DNA from 4 places in the Pseudomonas sp. FG43 genome. Region 4 is predicted to be linked to each of the others. Evidence: riboswitches for the same ligand, from Rfam matches in the RefSeq annotation. Region 4 holds a riboswitch; each other region holds the start of a gene.
What was found. Region 4 has a riboswitch for cobalamin ahead of ACODS3_RS13775 (CbtB domain-containing protein). Riboswitches for the same ligand answer to the same signal wherever they lie in the genome.
Positions count from the first base shown of each region.

Region 1 (4,855 bases), on a different contig from region 4:
CATGTCCATTTCCGGCAAGGTCCGGCGACCGAAGATATGCTTCTCGCGGTCCTCCATGAGCGCGGCGACCAACACCTCGGCGCAATCGCTGATGCCCTCGACCTTGAGCTTCATGAATTCGTCGGCACGCTCGCCCAGGGCTTCGGCGGTACGCACCCGCTCCTCCTCCACCTGAGCCTGCATCTTCGCCCGCAATGCCGGGTCGCTGATGCGGATAAAACGCCAGGGTTGCATCAAACCGACACTGGGCGCCTGATGCGCCGCTTCAAGCAAACGTGCAAGCAGTTCAGGCGCCACGCTGCCGCCACTGAAGTGACGCATGTCGCGACGCTCGGCAATCGCCCGATATACCGCTTCCCGCTCCTGGGGGCTGAACGCTTGATCGGTCATGGTGTAAACAGCGCCGCAACCGCCTGAGGATTGGAAGGGAAATAGAAATGAACGTAAGAGGCTGTCAGACGCCCGTTGCGGTACACCGCCTCTGCGCCTCGTCCGCCATTGGGGCTGACGCCACGGGCAATGGGCTGCAACTCGGTGCTGGTCAGGGAATGGTGATAGGTGTGTCCGCGCAGCAAGCCTTCAGGCAGCTCGACCGCTTGCAACGCCAACGCCGCCAGACGCTTTTGCATCACCGCCTCGCCATTCAGCAAGCCTACCAGTTCTGCCCGCTGCCCTTCGACATCGGTCAGGGCATCGAGCAGATACAACATGCCGCCGCACTCGGCCAGGATCGGCTTGCCCGCCTGATGATGGGCACGAATCGCCGTCAGCATCGGAGCGTTTTCGGCCAGAGCAACATGGTGCAGTTCAGGGTAACCGCCGGGCAGATACAGGCTGTCGGCCTCGGGCAACCGGCTATCGCGGATCGGCGAGAAGAACGACAGCTCCGCGCCCATGGCCCGCAACAGATCGAGACTCGCGCCATAGGCAAAGGCAAAGGCCTCGTCACGAGCAATCGCGATACGCACGCCAGCCAATAAAGGTTCGGCGGGCAACGGGTCCGGCGCATTGAAAGTCACAGCGGGCGGCAAGGCCACTTCACAGGTGCTGGCCAGCGCATCGGCGGCGGCATCCAGACGCAGGTCCAGATCGTTGAGTTCACTGGCCTGTACCAGCCCCAGATGACGGCTCGGCAATTCGATACCGGTTTCACGGGAGAGCGCGCCATACCAGCGCAGGCCTTCGGTCAGGCTGCCTTCGAGCAACTGCGCATGACGCACGGTGCCGACCCGATTGGCCAGTACTCCGGCGAACGGCAAGTCCGGCTGGTAACGCGCCAACCCCAAAGCCAGCGCCCCGAAGGTCTGGGCCATGGCCGTGCCATCGATCACGCCCAGCACCGGAACGCCGAAATGACGAGCCAGATCGGCGCTGGACGGCGTGCCGTCGAACAGCCCCATCACACCTTCGATCAGGATCAGGTCTGCCTCATCGGCCGCTTCCCACAACAAGCGTCGGCTTTCATCGGCTCCTACCATCCATAGATCCAGTTGATAGACCGGCGCGCCGCTGGCCCGCTCCAGAATCATCGGGTCCAGAAAGTCAGGCCCGCACTTGAACACACGGACCTTGCGGCCCTGATTACGGTGCAAGCGTGCCAGCGCAGCGGTGACCGTGGTCTTGCCCTGCCCGGACGCGGGCGCGGCAATCAATACTGCCGGGCAATGACGCGGCGCTCTCATAACGGTTTACTCACAACTCGATGCCTTTTTGCGCACGAATTCCGGCCTGGAACGCATGCTTGACTACGCCGATCTCGGAAACGGTATCGGACAGATCGATCAATTCGGGTTTGGCGCCACGGCCGGTCACCACCACATGCTGCATCGGTGGACGGGCTTGCAGGTCACTCAGTACTTGTTCCAGATCCAGATAGCCGTGCTTGAGGGCGATATTCAGCTCATCGAGGATCACCAGCCCGATGCTCGGGTCGCGAAGCATTTCACGGGAAACTTCCCAGGCGGCTTCAGCGGCAGCGATATCACGCTGACGATCCTGGGTTTCCCAGGTGAAACCCTCGCCCATCACGTGGTAACGCACCTGCTCGGGGAAACGCCGGAAGAACAGTTCTTCGCCGGTGCTGTTGCGGCCTTTGATGAACTGCACCACGCCGCACTGCATGTCGTGCCCCATGGCCCGGGCGAGCATGCCGAATGCAGAGCTGCTTTTACCCTTGCCATTGCCGGTCAATACCAGCAGCAAGCCACACTCGTTGGGAGCGTTGGCAATACGCTCGTCAATTACCGCCTTCTTGCGCAGCATGCGCGCCAGATGACGTTCGTCACGTTCGGGGGATTCGTTCATCTCAGCTCTCCGCTTGAGGACACGCGAAAGCAGACGGAAGGACAGCATCAGACAGCACGGCAAAGCCCTGCGCAGAGCATCGCCCGCCGTGATGCTGTTGAGTGGATCAGGCCGGTCTCCGGGCTCATGAGCAGGCATCTGCCTGACCTGCGCGCCTTCCCGTGTCCTGGGACACAGTGGCATCGAGCGCAGTCTTGACTCATTTACCGTTGCGGGGGCAGCGCCGGGATCGGAGTTGCAATGCCTCCTCACCGGCTTCCCTGTTTCACTTTGCCAATCGAGGACTGCAAAGCACCTGAAACAAGCCGCGAAGGGTAGAGGGTTGGGGTGGGAGCGTCAATCGACACAACAGGATTGAACCTCGACAGTGCAGGTATCTCCTATCTTTTAACTGACCACTGACCGTTATGGAGATCGGCATGTTCACACTTAAACCGCAGCTTGCCTTGCTGCTTCTGGTTGCCGGGGGCCTTGTAGCCTGCGGCGAGTCCTCGACACTGCAAGTCTCGGATGGCACCGGCCCTTCGCCCAGGCTGCCCGAGCCGAACAAGACCCTGATCCCCACCGTCAATATCGCGCCCGCCGTGGGCTGGGAAAAGAACGCCAAACCGGTCGCAGCGCCCGGCACTCAGGTCGCGGCGTTTGCCGAAGGGCTGGATCACCCGCGCTGGCTATACGTACTACCCAATGGCGACGTGCTGGTCGCGGAAACCAATGCGCCGCCCAAACCTGACGACTCCAAAGGCATACGCGGCTGGGTCATGGAAAAGGTCATGAACCGTGCCGGGGCTGGCGTACCCAGCGCCAACCGAATCACCCTGCTACGCGACAAAGACCACGACGGCGTGGCCGAAACGCGCACGGTCTTTCTGCAAAACCTCAACTCGCCCTTCGGCATGACGCTGGTGGGCAACAAGCTCTATATAGCCGACACCGACCGCCTGATCAGCTTCCCCTATGAAACCGGCCAGACCTCCATCAACGCCCAGCCGACCAAGGTCGTCGACTTGCCTGGCGGCACGCTCAACCATCACTGGACCAAGAACGTGATCGCCAGCAAGGACGGCAGCAAGCTGTACGTCACTGTCGGCTCCAACAGCAATGTGGGCGAAAACGGCATGGATCAGGAAGAAGGCCGCGCCGCGATCTGGGAAGTGGACGCTGCCACCGGCCAACACCGGATTTTCGCCTCGGGCCTGCGCAACCCCAATGGCATGGACTGGGAACCACACACCGGCAAGTTGTGGACAGCCGTCAACGAGCGCGACGAGATCGGCAGCGATCTGGTGCCTGACTACGTCACCTCGGTGCAGGATGGCGGCTTCTATGGCTGGCCCTACAGCTATTACGGCCAGAATGTAGATGTGCGGGTCAAACCCCAGAAACCGGAACTGGTCGCCAAGGCCATCTCCCCGGATTACGCGGTCGGCCCGCACACGGCATCGCTGGGGCTGGTGTTCGCCGATGGCAAGACACTGGCGGCGCCGTTCAACGAAGGCCTGTTCATCGGCCAGCACGGCTCATGGAATCGCAAGCCACACAGCGGCTATAAAGTGGTGTTCATCCCCTTCAGCGGCGGCAAACCCACTGGCGCACCAGTGGATGTACTGACCGGCTTCCTGAGTGCAGACGAAAAAGCCCAGGGGCGCCCGGTGGGTGTGGTCAATGACCAGCATGGCGGATTGTTGGTAGCGGATGACGTGGGCAACAAGATCTGGCGAGTGACGTCAGTGAAATGACCCACGCCCCGGTAGAGGCTCTGCGCTCGGTCATGCCGCGTTGAAAACAGGCTGGGTAGGAGCGAATTTATTCGCGAGAGGCCTGTACATCCGAAGAAAATGTATAGGCCTTCAATGACGTCTCGCGAATGAATTCGCTCCTACGCGGGTGTTAATTATGCAGCTGTGCGTTCTGCGCCAGGTTCGAGGGCTGGATCACGCGCTTGGCGTTGAGATAGGCCTTTTGCCAATACGGCTTGTCCAGGCTGTCCAGCTTCACCGTGCCACCGGTCGCCGGGGCATGCACGAAGCGCCCCTCTCCGACATAGATGCCCGCATGGGAAACCTGCGAGCCACCCGATGTTGCGAAGAACACCAGATCACCGGATTGCAGTTGTTCACGCCCGACATTCGGCGCACCCATCACGATCATGTCGCGGGTGGAGCGCGGCAACGAGATACCCGCCGCGTCACGATACACATAGCCGATCAGGCCACTGCAATCGAACCCCGAATCCGGCGTGTTGCCACCCCAGCGATAAGGCGTGCCGACCAGCCCAAGCGCACGGAACAGTACGTCTTCGGCAGCCTGGGAGAGAACTTGCGGGGGAGCAGAAAGCACCGGGCGTTGAACGACACGGGACTGAGGAGGTGGCGAGCTGGCACAAGCACCCAGCAACGCAGCGATGGAGATGACCGCCAGACGTAACGTAATCGACATAACCACAACAACCTGATCTGGATGCGGCCTACGCTGCCGAGAATCGAAAAAGGCAGACAGGCTCATGCCTGTCTGCGTATCACATCATTTATGGCGCTTGATTGTAGTCGAT
Region 1 is NZ_JBMDJL010000015.1:20,689-25,543, forward strand. Features, by position in the region: gene bluB (5,6-dimethylbenzimidazole synthase) at 1-390, opposite strand, end outside; gene ACODS3_RS17540 (cobyrinic acid a,c-diamide synthase CobB) at 387-1,682, opposite strand; gene cobO (cob(I)yrinic acid a,c-diamide adenosyltransferase) at 1,693-2,304, opposite strand; cobalamin riboswitch at 2,397-2,618, opposite strand; gene ACODS3_RS17550 (PQQ-dependent sugar dehydrogenase) at 2,724-4,043, shown strand; gene ACODS3_RS17555 (C40 family peptidase) at 4,195-4,743, opposite strand; gene ACODS3_RS17560 (C40 family peptidase) at 4,828-4,855, opposite strand, start outside.
Region 1: linked by a shared signal. The riboswitch ahead of cobO (cob(I)yrinic acid a,c-diamide adenosyltransferase) and the one ahead of ACODS3_RS13775 (CbtB domain-containing protein) in region 4 are both predicted to bind cobalamin.

Region 2 (4,855 bases), on a different contig from region 4:
GCCGGCGGAGATGCCCAGCAGATAGGGATCGGCCAGCGGATTACGCAGCAACGATTGCAGCACCACACCGGAAATCGCCAGCCCCGCGCCACAGGCCGCCGCCACGATGGAGCGGGTCAGCCGGTAGTTCCAGACAATCCCTTCATCGATGGGGTCGAGCACATAGCCGGCAGCCCACAGTTTGTTCGCCAGCACCTGGAAGACCACAGGCAGGCTGATGCTGGTTTCACCGATGGCAGCGCCCGCAACAATGGCCAGCAGTAGAACCGCTGTAACCCAGAGCGTGTGGCCGAGCGCGGTGACCAGTTTCATTGGCCGGCGTTGTAGCGATTGGCGGCTTCGGCCAGTTCTTCTATGCCAGTGAACAGCCGGATGCTGGCCTGCATGGCATCGGCATCGATGATCACGATACGGCCATGCTTGACCGCCTCCATGTTGCGGGTCACCGGGTCGGATTTAAGGAATTCGAGTTTCTTGCGGTAATCGTCGGCCGGAAAGCGACGGCGATCCATGCGCGCGATCACCAGAATGTCCGGATTGGCCTTGGCGATGGTTTCCCAGCCCACGGTCGGCCACTCTTCATCGGACTCGACGATATTGCGCATGCCCAGGTTATTGAGCATGAAGTCCGGAATGCCTTTGCGGCCTGCCACATAAGGGTCGATGTTGATATCTGCGCTGGAGAACCAGAACACTGCGGACACATCCCGCTCCTTGTTCTGTTTGACGTTGGCGACCGCATGGGCCAGACGACTGCGCAGTTCTGCAACCAGTTGCTGACCGCGATCCTGTACGTCGAATATCCGGGCCAGTTGTTCGATGCTCTTGTAGATGGTGTCGATGCGGAAGGGCTCCAGGCGCGTGCCGTCGGCACCTACCAGATTGTCCTTGCCTTCGCAGTCGGACGGCATGATGTAGGTCGGGATCTTCAAGTCATGAAACTGCTGGCGGGTACCCACCACGCCCTGAGCGCCCACCATCCATTCAAGCTGGACGGCCACCAGCTCCGGGCGCTTGCCGATGACGGCCTCGAAACTCGGGTCGTTGTCCGCCAGGCGCTCGACCTTGTCGTTCTGCGCCTTGAAGCGCGGCAGCACATCGTTGAACCACAGCGAAGTACCCACCAGCTTGTCGCCCAGCCCCAGTTCGTAGAGCATTTCGGTCCCGGACTGGCCGATGGTCACTGCCTTGCGCGGCGCATGCTCGAACGTCAGCTTCATGCCACAGTTTTCGACAGTGAGCGGGTATTGAGTGGGAGCGGCAAGGCTCAGGGTGGACAGGCTCAGACCGGCGATGAGTGTGGCAAGGCGAGGCAGTGACATGTAATGCGATCTCCGTTTCGTACGTGCAGGGCGCAATGTACAGACAGGAAACACATCCCCGGCACTGCACGGAAGGCAGGGCAAGGCAGCCATGAACCGGCGCGCGGATGTCCTTCCCGGACACCCCGCCGGTCAGTAAAGTTGCAGGTCGGTAGGTCTCCTGACTGGCACGTCATTGCTTTGCTCCAGCCTTCCCGGAAATCACCAGTGGCCATTATGGAGTTGGCTCGATGCCTACAGTTGCGGGGGCAGTTTCGTTTGAGCCGCGCAGGTGCGAGGCTCTCGAATTCCCTGTTAGTTCCTCTCGGAAACCGACGGGGCGCGATGGTAAACGATAAGCCTTTTAGTGGCTAATCCTTTGCGCGAAAGCGCTGGAGGCAGTTGATCAGGTGCAGGCGCATCGCCGCCCTGGCCGCATCGCGATCCTGATGGGCGATGGCCGAGTAGATCTGCTCCTGTTCGCGCTGCTGGATATCCGGGTCATCCATGAGTTGAAATGACGGCACATTGCCGAAACCGACCCGTGCGCGAGGCAGGATGCTGTTGCCCAGTTGAGTCATGACATCGGTAAAGAAGCTGTTGGCAGTACATTGCACGATACTGCGATGAAACTCGAAATCGGCCTGGGTCGTATCGGTTTCGTTCTGGTCGCAGCGATGCAGCTCGTCCAGCGCCTTGCGTATGGCTTCAAGCTGCTCCGGTGTACGCCGTTGGGCGGCGAGGGCGGCAGACTCGGGCTCAAGGCTCAGGCGCAGCTCTATGATGGCTGCTGCATCGGGAGGGCTGCCGGAGATGGTTTCCGGAATCTGGAAGTCCCGGGGGCGCGAAGCATCGACCACGAAGGTTCCGATGCCATGGCGGGTTTCCACCAGCCCTTCGGCCTGCAAGCGCGACATCGCCTCGCGAACCACTGTGCGGCTGACACCGGTTTCCCGGATGATGACCTGCTCGGTGGGCAGCTTTTCACCGCTCTTGATCTCGCCTTCGCGGATCTTGCGCGAGAACTCGGCGACCAGTTGCTGGGTCAGGCTGGAGCGGCGGCCTGTAGGAGGGGAAGGGTGTTCCATGGGCGGGCTGATCGGGTCCGGGTCGGGGGGCTGAGTATAACCGGAGTAATGGCGTGTTTTGTGTCGTGATCGCAGCCTATACTGCGCCATTCGATCAAATTGAGGCTGCAATGTCGGACAACGTCGTTTCCTCGCAGAAAAACCATCGCCGTCTGGCTGAAACACTGGTCGACCGCTTTGCCCAGCGCATGCGCGATGGCGTGCTGCAGCGTGGCGAGAAGCTGCCTTCCGAGATCAATATCATGGAGGCCGAAGGGGTCAGCCGCACGGTGGTGCGCGATGCGTTGTCGCGGATGCAGGCGGCAGGGCTTGTCGAGACGCGCCACGGGGTCGGCACCTTTGTGCTGGACATGCCGCCACCTGAAGGTTTTTCGGTTGGGCCGGCGACCATTGCGACCTTGTCCGATGTGCTCAATCTGCTGGAGTTTCGCATCAGCCTTGAAGTCGAAGCGGCCGGGCTGGCTGCGCAGCGCCGTAGTCCTGAAGCCCTGCTGGAACTCAAGCGGGCCTTCGATGCGCTGCTCGAAGGGCCGGAAAAGTCCGGGACCACGATCAATGCGGACTTCCAGTTTCACCTCAAGATCGCCAAGGCTTCGGGCAATGCCTACCTGATCGACATCATGAAACACCTGGGCACCAAGCTGATTCCGCGTACCCGCATGAATTCTGCCTACACCGGGCAAAGTGACCGCAGCGCTTACCTGGCCGGGATCAACGCCGAGCATCGACAGATCTACAACGCGATTGCCGAAGGCAATGTGGATGCGGCCCGTTCGGCCATGTACCTGCACCTCAACGGCAGCCGCATCCGATTGCGGCGTACTCATAGCGAGTAGGGTTTGTTCGCGAATGAATTCGCTCCTACACCGCGGTAGGAGCGAATTTATTCGCGAAAGGATCACATAAAGTTGTACTGAATCCCCACTCGCAACCTCAGCTGGCGTTTGTCATCCTCGGAATCGACCTTGATATCGCCGATCTCGAAGAACGGCACCCATTGTTTGCTCCAGCGATACTTGAACGCCGCATTCTGTTCGTAATCGCTGGTGCCGTTGTCGTAACGGATATAGTCGGCATCGAAATAGGTGAGCTGGTACTCGTAAGTCCATGGTCCCTTGGTCGAGTAGTTGATCCAGATGTCATAGCGGTTGATCGACTGGTTGTCCATCGAGTTGTCGGGCATGGATTCGTTGATCCTGTCCCGGTCCAGCTTGATCGAGTCATAGCGGTAACGGCCTGAAATGCTCAGCGCATCGTTCACCTTGTAACCGACCTTGATGCCCGTCTTGTAAGACGTGGACTTCTCGATGCTTTCCAGTGCCAGGGAAGGCGTCACGGTCCATCTGTCGTTGAGTTTGTGCTGATAGCTGATCGTCAGTTCATGGCCGTTGCCGACGGTATTGTCGAAGGCCACATCCTGACGGTCACCCGCGGTCTTGTACTTCAGCTCACCTTCAAACCCCCAGCCACTGTCCAGGCGTGTGCCGAACTTGACCCGGTCGGAGTGCATGCGGGTGCTTTCCGCGTATTGATGTCGATAGTTGATATAGCCGCTGTCGGCATAGCTCCAGGCAGATGGCAACAGGGCGGACAGGGAGAGCAGAGCGATTGATTTTTTCATTTTTTTATTCTTGTTTGATTGAAGTTCTGGGTGTGTTGGAGCAAATCGCAGGCAGCCGAATCCCGTAGCCGTCATGGCCTGGGGTCACGCTGTCAGCGGGGTTCGGTTTTTCAGGTCGTCAGGCGACAACCGCTCAGCCGGTGAGGCGCACGTCCATGTCACGGCTGGCCTGGATCAATAATCGGGAGTACTCGTGCTGCGCCTGATTGTTGACCAACTGGCTGCTGTCGAGGGTTTCCAGCACCTGGCCTTGCTGCATCACGGCAACCCGGTCGCAGAGGTGCGCCACGACGCCCAGGTCGTGCGTCACCATCAGGTAGGTGAGGCCTTGTTGCTGTCGCAGGTCGGCCAGCAGATTGAGGATTTCGGCCTGCACGGAAACGTCCAGCGCCGAGGTGGGTTCATCCAGCAGCAGGACGCGGGGTTCCAGAATCAATGCCCGGGCGATGGCGACACGCTGGCGCTGACCACCGGACAGTTGATGCGGATAGCGAAAGCGGAAGCTTTCATTGAGACCAACCCGTGACAGCACTTCGCAGACTCTTCGGTCGCGCTCGCCGATGCGATGGATGCTCAGGGGCTCCTTGAGCGCTGCATCGATGGTGTGGCGCGGGTGCAGCGAAGCATAGGGGTCCTGAAAGACCATCTGCACGGTCCGGTAATGACTGGCGTCCAGATGACGGCTTACCGCCCGGCCGGCCACGCTCAGGCTGCCGGTCCAGTGCTGGTATTGCCCGGCCAGGCAGCGCAGGACCGTAGTCTTGCCCGAACCCGACTCGCCAACCAGCCCGAACGACTGGCCCTCTGCGACTTGCAGGTTAACGTCACGCAGCACCTGATTCAGT
Region 2 is NZ_JBMDJL010000002.1:333,362-338,216, forward strand. Features, by position in the region: gene ACODS3_RS04305 (FecCD family ABC transporter permease) at 1-312, opposite strand, end outside; gene ACODS3_RS04310 (ABC transporter substrate-binding protein) at 309-1,322, opposite strand; cobalamin riboswitch at 1,456-1,653, opposite strand; gene ACODS3_RS04315 (FadR/GntR family transcriptional regulator) at 1,673-2,389, opposite strand; gene ACODS3_RS04320 (FadR/GntR family transcriptional regulator) at 2,500-3,225, shown strand; gene ACODS3_RS04325 (oligogalacturonate-specific porin KdgM family protein) at 3,288-4,010, opposite strand; gene ACODS3_RS04330 (ABC transporter ATP-binding protein) at 4,144-4,855, opposite strand, start outside.
Region 2: linked by a shared signal. The riboswitch ahead of ACODS3_RS04310 (ABC transporter substrate-binding protein) and the one ahead of ACODS3_RS13775 (CbtB domain-containing protein) in region 4 are both predicted to bind cobalamin.

Region 3 (4,855 bases), on a different contig from region 4:
AGTGTCGAACAGGCCGTGAGCGAGGTTCTGCGCGGTTTGCCCCTGCAATTGAGCATCACGCCCAGCGGCACCTTGAGCATCGAGCCACGCCCCGAGACTTCGGCCATGGAGCTTTCGGACATCAATGTAAGCGCTGCCAGCCATGCACAGGACGCCTGGGGGCCGGCTCACAGCTGGGTCGCGCAACGCAGCGCGACCGTGAGCAAGACCGACACTTCCCTGATGGAGATTCCCCAGTCGGTTTCGGTGATCACCCGTGAAGAAATGCAAGCGCGCAAGCACGACAGCCTCGCCGACGCACTCAACTACAACACCAGCGTGATCAGCCAGCCGAACGGCTACAGCCGCGTGGCCGACGACTACCGCATGCGTGGTTTCGATATCGGCCCGCGCACGGGCGGTGTGATGCGCGATGGCATGAAAATGCAAAGTACCCAGTTTGAAGGAGGCCAGGAACCTTACGGCCTTGAGCGTGTGGAAGTACTCAAGGGCGCGTCTTCGGTGCTGTACGGGCAACTGGCGCCCGGCGGGCTGATCAACGCCATCAGCAAGCGGCCGACACTCGATCCGCTGCATGAAATCAACCTGGAATACGGCAATCATGACCGGCAGCAACTCTCCACCGATCACAGCGGACGCCTCGATGAAGAAGGCCGTTTCAGCTATCGCCTCACAGCGCTGGTGCGCGACAGCGGCACCCAGTACGACGCCATCGACGATGACAAGCACTACATCGCCCCGGCACTGACCTGGCAGATCAACGACGACAGCCGCCTGACCCTGCTCGCCAGCCATCAGCGTACCCGGACCAGCCTGACGCCGCCCATGCGCTATGACATAACCACTTTCAGCTCGACCCCAGGCTACAAAGTGCCTTATGACCTGTTTGCGGGCGAGCCGGATTTCGACGACTACGATGGCACCTTGCAGACCTTCGGCTATCTGTTCGAGCAACGCCTGAATGACAACCTGCAACTGCGGCACGCGGCACGCTACTTCGAGTCGCGCACCGACTATGACTACATCACCCTGAACAACAGCCGGATCAGCGGCGCCAATCTGTCGAGCCTGTCGCGTACTTACAACTCACGCGAAGACATTGCCACCGGCTGGACCAGTGACAGCAGCCTGCAACTGGATCTGGAAAGCGGGCGCTGGAAACATACCCTGCTGGGCGGCCTGGACTACTACCGCAAGACCTACGACAGCCATCGTTTCAGCGGCAGCGCACCGGCGCTGGACCTTGCCAACCCGGTCTATGGCAACCTGCCAAACGTGAACCGCAACATCGACAGCGGCTCGGACCTGCACAGCCATCAGCTCGGCATTTATTTGCAGGAACAACTGAAACTCGATGATCGCTGGCTGCTGATGATCGGCATGCGACAGGACTGGGCCGACAACAGCACCCGCAACTACCGTGACAATTCGCGCAGCACCACTGACGACAGCAAGACTACTGGACGAATCGGGCTGGTCTATCTGGCCGAAAACGGTCTGGCGCCCTATATCAGCTATAGCCAGTCCTTCCTGCCTTCGTCCGGTACCGACGCCAATGGCGATGCCTTCCTGCCGACCGAGGGCGAGCAGTATGAAATCGGTATCCGCTACCAGCCTCCTGGCCGGGAGATGATGATCAGTGCTGCGGTCTACCAGTTGACCCAGAGCAACGTCATCACCTCGATTGCCGGCTCGGACTTCGACGAGCAGACCGGCAAGGAGCGCAGCACCGGTTTTGAAGTGGAAGCCAAGGCCCAGTTGACCCCGCAACTGGCCATGAACGCCGCCTATGCCTACACCGATGCCCATATCATCAAGGATAACGATGAGGTGCTCGAAGGCTCGCGTATCGAAGGCACGCCTTACCATAACGCTTCGTTGTGGCTGGATTATCGTTTCGACTCGATGGGCCTCAATGGCCTGTCGATTGGCAGCGGCGTGCGTTATGTCGGCACCACCCACACCTCGCCCAGCGTCACTGACCGCAAGATCCCGGCCTATACGCTGTTCGATGCCCGAATCAGCTATGACCTGGACGACAACTGGCAAGTCAGCGCCAAGGCACAGAACCTCACCAACGAGAAATACCTGTACTGCGCCAACTCATGCCGCTATGGCGATACCCGTAGTCTGGTGGGGGCTGTCAGTTATCGGTGGTGATCTCTTCGCGAATGAATTCGCTCCTACACGGGCTGCGTAGGAGCGAATTCATTCGCGAACCCCCTGACGCTCGACCCACATCAGCCATTGACGCTTTCCAGCTTCAATGATCTGATGCGCGCCAGTTTCAGGTGTCCCATGCCGCCGTGCATGGGATTAAACGGGAAGCCGGTGCGTCACTCCCAGTGATCAGTCCGGCGCTGCCCCCGCAACGGTAAGCGAGCGAAGCATTCGACAGACCACTGTGCCAAGGCATGGGAAGGTGAATGCTTCATGACCCTCGCAAGCCCGGAGACCGGCCTGCAACCTTGTTTGGCAAACCCGCGGTGGGCGGGCGCAGGCCGGTCTTCGCGGGCTTTTTGCGCCCGCGATTCCCTATGCGTTGTTCCCTCCGGGATTCATTCATTCCTGATTGGCTGGAATCGCATGTCCCGTTCTTCCCTGCTTCAATCCCTGGCGAATCGTTCGCTACAGATCAGCCTTCTCGCGCTCCCGTCCCATGCGTGGGCTGCTGACGAGCAAACCCTGGCACTGCCCTCGGTCGCAATCACTGGCAGCGCCGATACGCCAGTAACCGATCTGGCAACCCCGACGCCCACCGGTTCGCGCCTGAACCTCACGGCACTGGAAACCCCGGCCAGTACCAGCAGCCTCGACAGCCAGATCATCGAAAGCCGCAATAACCTCACCGTTCAGGATGCGGTCACCCGTTCGCCAGGCATCACCAGCATCGCAACGCCTGGCGATGGCAATACCGCGTTGTCCGCACGTGGTTTTACGGGGCATTCCTCGGTCATGACCCTGTTCGACGGCTCGCGCCTGTATACCGGCGCAGGTACTCAGACCTTCCCGGTTGACCCGTTCATGGTCGAGCGTATCGACGTGATCCGTGGCCCGGCTTCAGTACTTTATGGCGAAGGCGCTACCGGCGCCGTGATCAACGTGGTGCCGAAAAAACCTTTCGAGGGCGAGATCCGCAATCGCCTGCACCTGGGTTACGGTTCCAATGACCGTCAGCAACTGGGCCTCGACAGCGGCGGTTCGCTGAGCGACACCCTGAGCTATCGCCTCACGCTGAACCAGCTGGAAAGTAATGGCTGGGTCGATAACGGCAATTCCCGCAGCCTGGCCATGAGCGCAGCCCTGCGCTGGCAAGCCACCGATGACCTGAGCTTTACCCTCGCCCATGAACGTGGCGACAGCGAGCCGATGAACTACTTCGGCACACCGCTGATCAATGGCCACTACCGCGACAGCCTGCGCGACAAGAACTACAACCTGCGCAATGCCGTGCAACGCTACAACGATGAATGGACCCGCCTGAACACCGACTGGACCATCAACGATAACGTCAGCGCCAGCAACCAGCTCTACTACATCAAGAGCCGCCGCCACTGGCGCAACGCCGAAGTCTATAGCTGGAGCAGCGCTCAGGGTCAGTTGTTGCGTGGCGACTACCTGGAGATCAAGCACGACCAGGAGCAGATCGGCGACCGCCAGAGTTTCACATTCAACCATTCGCTGTTCGGCCTGGACAGCCGCACGGTGGTCGGAGCCGAATACAACAGGATTCGTTTCGACGTCGCCAACAATTCGCCTTACACCGATATCGGTGGTGACTTCATAGACCCATGGAATCCGGCATCCGGTGATTTCCAGAGCCAGTCACCCTTCCTGCCGCTGACCGAAAGCACCACGCGCACCTTTGCCCTGTTTGCCGAAAACCGCCTGCAACTGTCAGACCGCTGGTCCTTGGTGACTGGCATCCGCCGCGACCAGAACCACCTGGACCGCAACGCCCTGCGTACCGATACCCGTAGCGACCGAAGCCTCACCGGCGGTAACTGGCGCGCAGGCCTGGTGTTTGCCGTGACCGATCAACTGTCCCTGTATGGCCAGTACTCCACCAGTGAAGACGGCGTCAGCAACCTCATCAGCATGAACCCGACCCAGCAGCAGATGGACCTGACCGAAGCGAAACAGACCGAGTTCGGCCTCAAGCAACAGTTCTGGGATGGCAGTGGCGAATGGACCCTGGCGGCCTATCACATCGTCAAGAAAAAGCTCCTGGCCATCGACCCGGTGACCCGCCTGACACAACAGGTCGGCCAGCAGTCGTCCGACGGCCTGGAAGCTTCTCTGGAACTGGCACTTGCCAATAACTGGCACGTATCGGCCAACGCTGCGCTGGTACGTGCCGAGTACGACGATTTCGACGAAAGCGTTTCCGGGCAGGTCGTGTCCCGCGCCGGGAATCGCCCGACCGACGTCCCGCGCCGAACCGCCAATCTGTGGGTGAGCAAGGCACTGAACGAAGACCTGGATGCCGGCATGGGCCTGCGCTATGTGGATAAACGCTATGCCGACACCGCCAATACCACCTCGATACCGGGCTACACGGTGCTGGATGCCAACCTGGGCTGGAAGGTGCAGCGCGATGTGCGCCTTGGCTTGCAACTGAACAACCTGCTCGACCGACGCTACGCCGCGGCGCAGTACAACAATGGGCAACAATGGCTGATGGGCGAACCTCGCTCCTTCTTCGTCACGGCTGATTACAGCTTCTGATCCAGTTGGCGGCAGGCTTGCAACCTGTCGCCAGCATGCCTGGAAATCGAGCATGTCCACCCTGAATATCCATCGCCTGAACTGGGCACCGCCACATAGTCAGGGCAAACCCTGGCAACTTGAAGGC
Region 3 is NZ_JBMDJL010000009.1:166,810-171,664, reverse strand. Features, by position in the region: gene ACODS3_RS13280 (TonB-dependent siderophore receptor) at 1-2,160, shown strand, start outside; cobalamin riboswitch at 2,273-2,478, shown strand; gene ACODS3_RS13275 (TonB-dependent receptor) at 2,587-4,728, shown strand; gene ACODS3_RS13270 (ABC transporter ATP-binding protein) at 4,781-4,855, shown strand, end outside.
Region 3: linked by a shared signal. The riboswitch ahead of ACODS3_RS13275 (TonB-dependent receptor) and the one ahead of ACODS3_RS13775 (CbtB domain-containing protein) in region 4 are both predicted to bind cobalamin.

Region 4 (4,855 bases):
TCGTAACGTTAAAGTTGGGCTCGCAGCGCTGTATGAACTTCAGACTCAAGCTCATCGTAGAGTTGCTTTTCCAGCGCGGCAGCATCGAGTTCCTGGCCAATCAATACCAGATGGGTGGCACGCTCTTCATCAGCCTTCCATGCACGGTCAAAGTGCTTGTCGAAACGAGTGCCCACACCCTGAATCAAGAGACGCATCGGCTTGCCGGGAATCGCGGCAAAACCTTTGACGCGCAGGATACCGTGCTGAACGACCATGCGGTTCAGCACGTTCAGCAGGAAGGCCTCTTCGGCTGGCGGCAGCTTGATGGAGATCGAATCGAATACATCGTGATCGTGGTCATCATGATCATCGTCGTCATGATGGTCATGGTGAGTCTTGCGGCTGTCGATATGCAGTTCCGACTCCGCGCCAATGCCCAGCAGTACATTGATTGGCAGACGGCCATTGCTGGCCTCGATGACCTTGACCGCTGGCGGCAGCTCTTCGGCAACTTCGGCACGCACCGCAGCCAGACCTTCGGGATCGATCATGTCGGCCTTGTTGAGGATCACCAGGTCGGCACTGGCCAGCTGATCAGCAAACAGTTCATGCAGCGGGGACTCATGATCCAGATTCGGGTCGAGCTTGCGCTGGGCGTCCACTTGATCCGGGAAAGCCGCGAAAGTGCCTGCGGCAACGGCCGGGCTGTCGACCACGGTTATGACCGCATCGACGGTGCAGGCATTGCGGATTTCCGGCCACTGGAAAGCCTGGACCAGCGGTTTTGGCAACGCCAGACCCGAGGTTTCGATAAGGATGTGGTCCAGGTCGGCGCGACGCGACACCAATTCGCGCATCACCGGGAAGAACTCTTCCTGCACCGTGCAGCACAGGCAGCCATTGGCCAGTTCGTAGACACGACCAGTGGCTTCTTCTTCGGTGCAACCGATGGTGCATTGCTTGAGGATTTCGCCGTCGATGCCCAGCTCGCCGAACTCGTTGACGATCACCGCGATACGACGCCCTTCGGCGTTATCGAGCATATGCCGCAACAAGGTGGTTTTACCCGAACCCAGGAAACCGGTAACGATGGTGACGGGAAGTTTGGCCAGTGTTTTCATCGGATGCCCTTTGGCAATACGGCGGGCAAGCAGGACGAGAACCGTGCGCTGCGCACGGATCGATTCGCCACCGGATCACCCCGCCCGGTTGTAGTGAGAATTCGTGGGCCTGTGGCCCGGTTCGAGGCAGGTCTCCTGGCTTACGGCGGCGTATCGGCGGTGCTGGCCGACAGGCATTCATCGCGCCTTCCCGCTTGCGCAGTGGCCATGCAATGAACATCACCGTTTACAGTTGCGGGGGCAGCTGCGGCTTGGACCGCATTCCCGTCTTAGCTCTACCCTCCTGCAGAAGGCAGAGAACCTCAAGTGCGCAAGGCTACGCAGTGGTCGAGGGCAGGTCAATCGTTCAGATTGACGTTCAGTGGCTGCCATGCTCTCCTATTACAACTTGTTACGGGTGCCCTTCACGGGGTGAAACGGGAAACCGGTGCGCTCATTCACGCATGAGCAAGTCCGGCGCTGCCCCCGCAACGGTAAGCGAGAGAGGGTCAGAACCACTGTGCCACGGCATGGGAAGGTGATCCTGAAGGTGTTGAACGCTGCACATCAACGCCCCTCGCGAGCCCGGAGACCGGCCCGATACTGACTCAATGACACACCCGCGGTGGGCGGGCGCAGTTGAAACCTCCTGGCGCCCGTCAGCAGGTTCCTGTGCGCATGCCCGCCTGTCGAAACCAGAGGGAAGCGCCATGTCCACCATCAGCAGCAGCCAGTCGAGCACAGCCACATCCACCCAGACCCAACGCCTGACCGCCGCCATCAGCGCTGCGATTCTTGGTGCGTGCCTGGTGTATTTCGCCGGTTTCTCGCACATCGCCGCCGTTCACAACGCCGCGCACGACACCCGCCACAGCGCCGCCTTCCCTTGCCATTGAGACCTGACGCCATGTTCAAGCGAATCATCCAGACCGCAGGCTTCAGCGGTCTGCTGGCGGCACTGCTGCTGACCTTGCTGCAAAGCTTCTGGGTCGCGCCGCTGATTCTTCAGGCCGAAACCTACGAAAAAGCACCTGCCGAGCATGTGCATGAACATGATCATGCCGAGGGCGCAGCCGCCGGACACAGTCACGACGAAGAGGCCTGGGAACCGGAAGACGGCTGGCAGCGCATCCTCTCCACGACCGGTGGCAATCTGGTGGTCGCAGTCGGTTTTGCCTTGATGCTGGTCGCGCTCTACACCCTGCGCGGACCGGGCCGCACCTCCCAGGGCGCGCTATGGGGGCTGGCCGGTTTTGCGGTTTTCGTTCTGGCACCAACGCTGGGGCTGCCGCCCGAACTGCCGGGCACTGCGGCCGCCGACCTGAACCTGCGCCAATACTGGTGGATCGGGACTGCGGCTTCCACGGCTGCCGGGCTGGCCCTGATCGCCTTCGGCCAGAACTGGCTGCTCAAAGTGCTGGGCGCGGCCATTCTGGTAGTGCCGCACCTGATTGGCGCACCACAGCCGCTGACCCACGAGAGTCTGGCTCCTGAAGCACTGGAATCACAGTTCATCATGGCTTCGCTGCTGACCAACGCACTGTTCTGGATTGCTCTGGGCCTGATCAGCGCCTGGCTGTTCCGTCGCAACAATGCCGACCTGCACGCCTGATCACACCCCCGCACAGCCCCGTCCTGTCCTTGTGGCAGGCCTGGGCTGCCAGCGTGGCTGCCCGTCCACGCACCTGCTGGAGCTGATCGAAAGCAGCCTGAAAGCCCACGCTCTGGAGATCGGAGCCATCACCGCCCTCGCCTCCATCGACCTCAAGCAGGACGAGCCGGGCTTGCTGGAGCTGGCTGAATACCTGTCAGTACCGCTGATTTTCTTCGATGCCTCTCAACTGGCACGATACGAACCGCAACTGACCCATCGCTCGCCAACGACGTTCCTGCACACCGGCTGCCACGGCGTTGCCGAAAGTGCAGCGCTGGCACTGGCCAGCCAATTGGGCAACAGCCCTGCAACACTGGTGATCGAACGCCAGAAAAACATCAGGGCAACATTTGCCTTGGCACGCTCCCCTGGGCAGGGTTGATAATCCGCTGCTCATTTATCGCGCTCGACTCAGGAGAATCCATTGACCGTCTTTTTCATCGGTGCAGGCCCAGGCGACCCGGACCTCATCACCGTCAAAGGCCAACGATTGATCAACAGTTGCCCGGTCATCATTTACGCGGGCTCACTGGTGCCAGTCGCGGTGCTGGATGGCAATCGGGCCATTCAGGTGGTCAATAGTGCCGAGTTGCACCTGGAGCAGATCATTGCCTTGATGAAATCCGCTCATGAACAGGGCCGGGATGTGGCCCGCGTGCATTCCGGTGACCCGAGCCTGTATGGTGCGATTGGCGAACAGATTCGTTGCCTGCGCGAGTTGGGAATTCCCTTCGAGATCATCCCCGGCGTAACAGCCACGGCGGCCTGCGCAGCACTGCTGGGCACCGAACTGACGCTGCCGGACATTTCCCAGAGCGTGATCCTGACCCGCTATGCCGACAAGACCTCAATGCCACTTGGCGAGGAGCTGGCAAGCCTGGCACAGCATCGCGCCACCATGGCCATTCATCTGGGGGTCAATAATCTGCAGAAAATAGTGGAAGAGCTGACGCCGCATTACGGCCCCGACTGCCCCATAGCCGTGGTGCATCGCGCAAGCTGGCCGGATCAGGACTGGGTTTTGGGCACGCTGGCCAACATTCACGACAAGGTGCAGGAGAAAGGCTTCAGGCGTACGGCACTGATACTGGTTGGTCGCGTACTGGCAGACGATACGTTTGGCGAGTCATCGCTGTATCGGGCCGGGCATGCTCATTTGTTCAGGCCTTGAATGAAGGGTTTCGCGAATGAATTCGCTCCCACGTAATAAGGAGCGGATTCACTCGCGAAGAAAACAACTCAGTAGTAAGCGTTTTCTTTCTGGGTATGGTCAGTCACATCACGCACACCGGCCAGCTCGGGGATGCGTTCGAGCAAGGTGCGCTCGATGCCTTCCTTCAAGGTGACATCGGCCTGACCGCAACCCTGGCAACCACCGCCGAACTGCAGGACGGCGATATTGCGCTCTTCTTCCTCGATCACGTCGATCAGGGTCACCTGACCACCGTGGCTGGCGAGCCCCGGATTGATCTCGGTTTGCAGGTAGTAGTTGATACGCTCGTTGATCGGGCTGTCGGCATTGACCATCGGGACTTTGGCGTTTGGCGCCTTGATAGTCAACTGGCCACCCATGCGATCCGTTGCGTAATCGACAACGGCGTCATCCAGAAAAGCTTCGCTGAAACCATCGATCCAGGCGGTGAAGCTCTTCAGGCCAATGGCCTTGTCTTCAGGTTTTTCTTCGCCCGGCTTGCAGTAGGCAATGCAGGTTTCAGCGTACTGGGTGCCAGGCTGGGTGATAAACACTCGGATGCCGATACCCGGGGTATTCTGCTTTTCCAGCAGATCGGCCAGATAATCGTGGGCAGCATCGGTAATAGTGATAGCGGTCATGAACATTCCTCGCAGACTTGGCGGCAGTTTACGCCAATCGGATGCGCATACAAAGTCCTAGTGTTTTTGTCAGGAAAGCGCAACCGATTCTCTTCCTTGCTGGCGGGCATCCAGACTGCGGCGCATTCGGCGATACAAGCCCTTCTCGATCCACTCATAGCTGCCCCAGGCGCCAATGGCGATGATCGGCACACAGAAGGCAAACACCAGATACGGGCTCAAGGCAAAGCGCTGCGCCATGAGCAAGCCACCGTAGAGCACCAGAACATGCAGCAGATATACCGAG
Region 4 is NZ_JBMDJL010000010.1:48,276-53,130, reverse strand. Features, by position in the region: gene cobW (cobalamin biosynthesis protein CobW) at 9-1,103, opposite strand; cobalamin riboswitch at 1,212-1,423, opposite strand; cobalamin riboswitch at 1,482-1,697, shown strand; gene ACODS3_RS13775 (CbtB domain-containing protein) at 1,793-1,978, shown strand; gene ACODS3_RS13770 (CbtA family protein) at 1,990-2,694, shown strand; gene ACODS3_RS13765 (cobalamin biosynthesis protein) at 2,675-3,118, shown strand; gene cobM (precorrin-4 C(11)-methyltransferase) at 3,161-3,907, shown strand; gene nfuA (Fe-S biogenesis protein NfuA) at 3,976-4,569, opposite strand; gene ACODS3_RS13750 (acyltransferase family protein) at 4,639-4,855, opposite strand, start outside.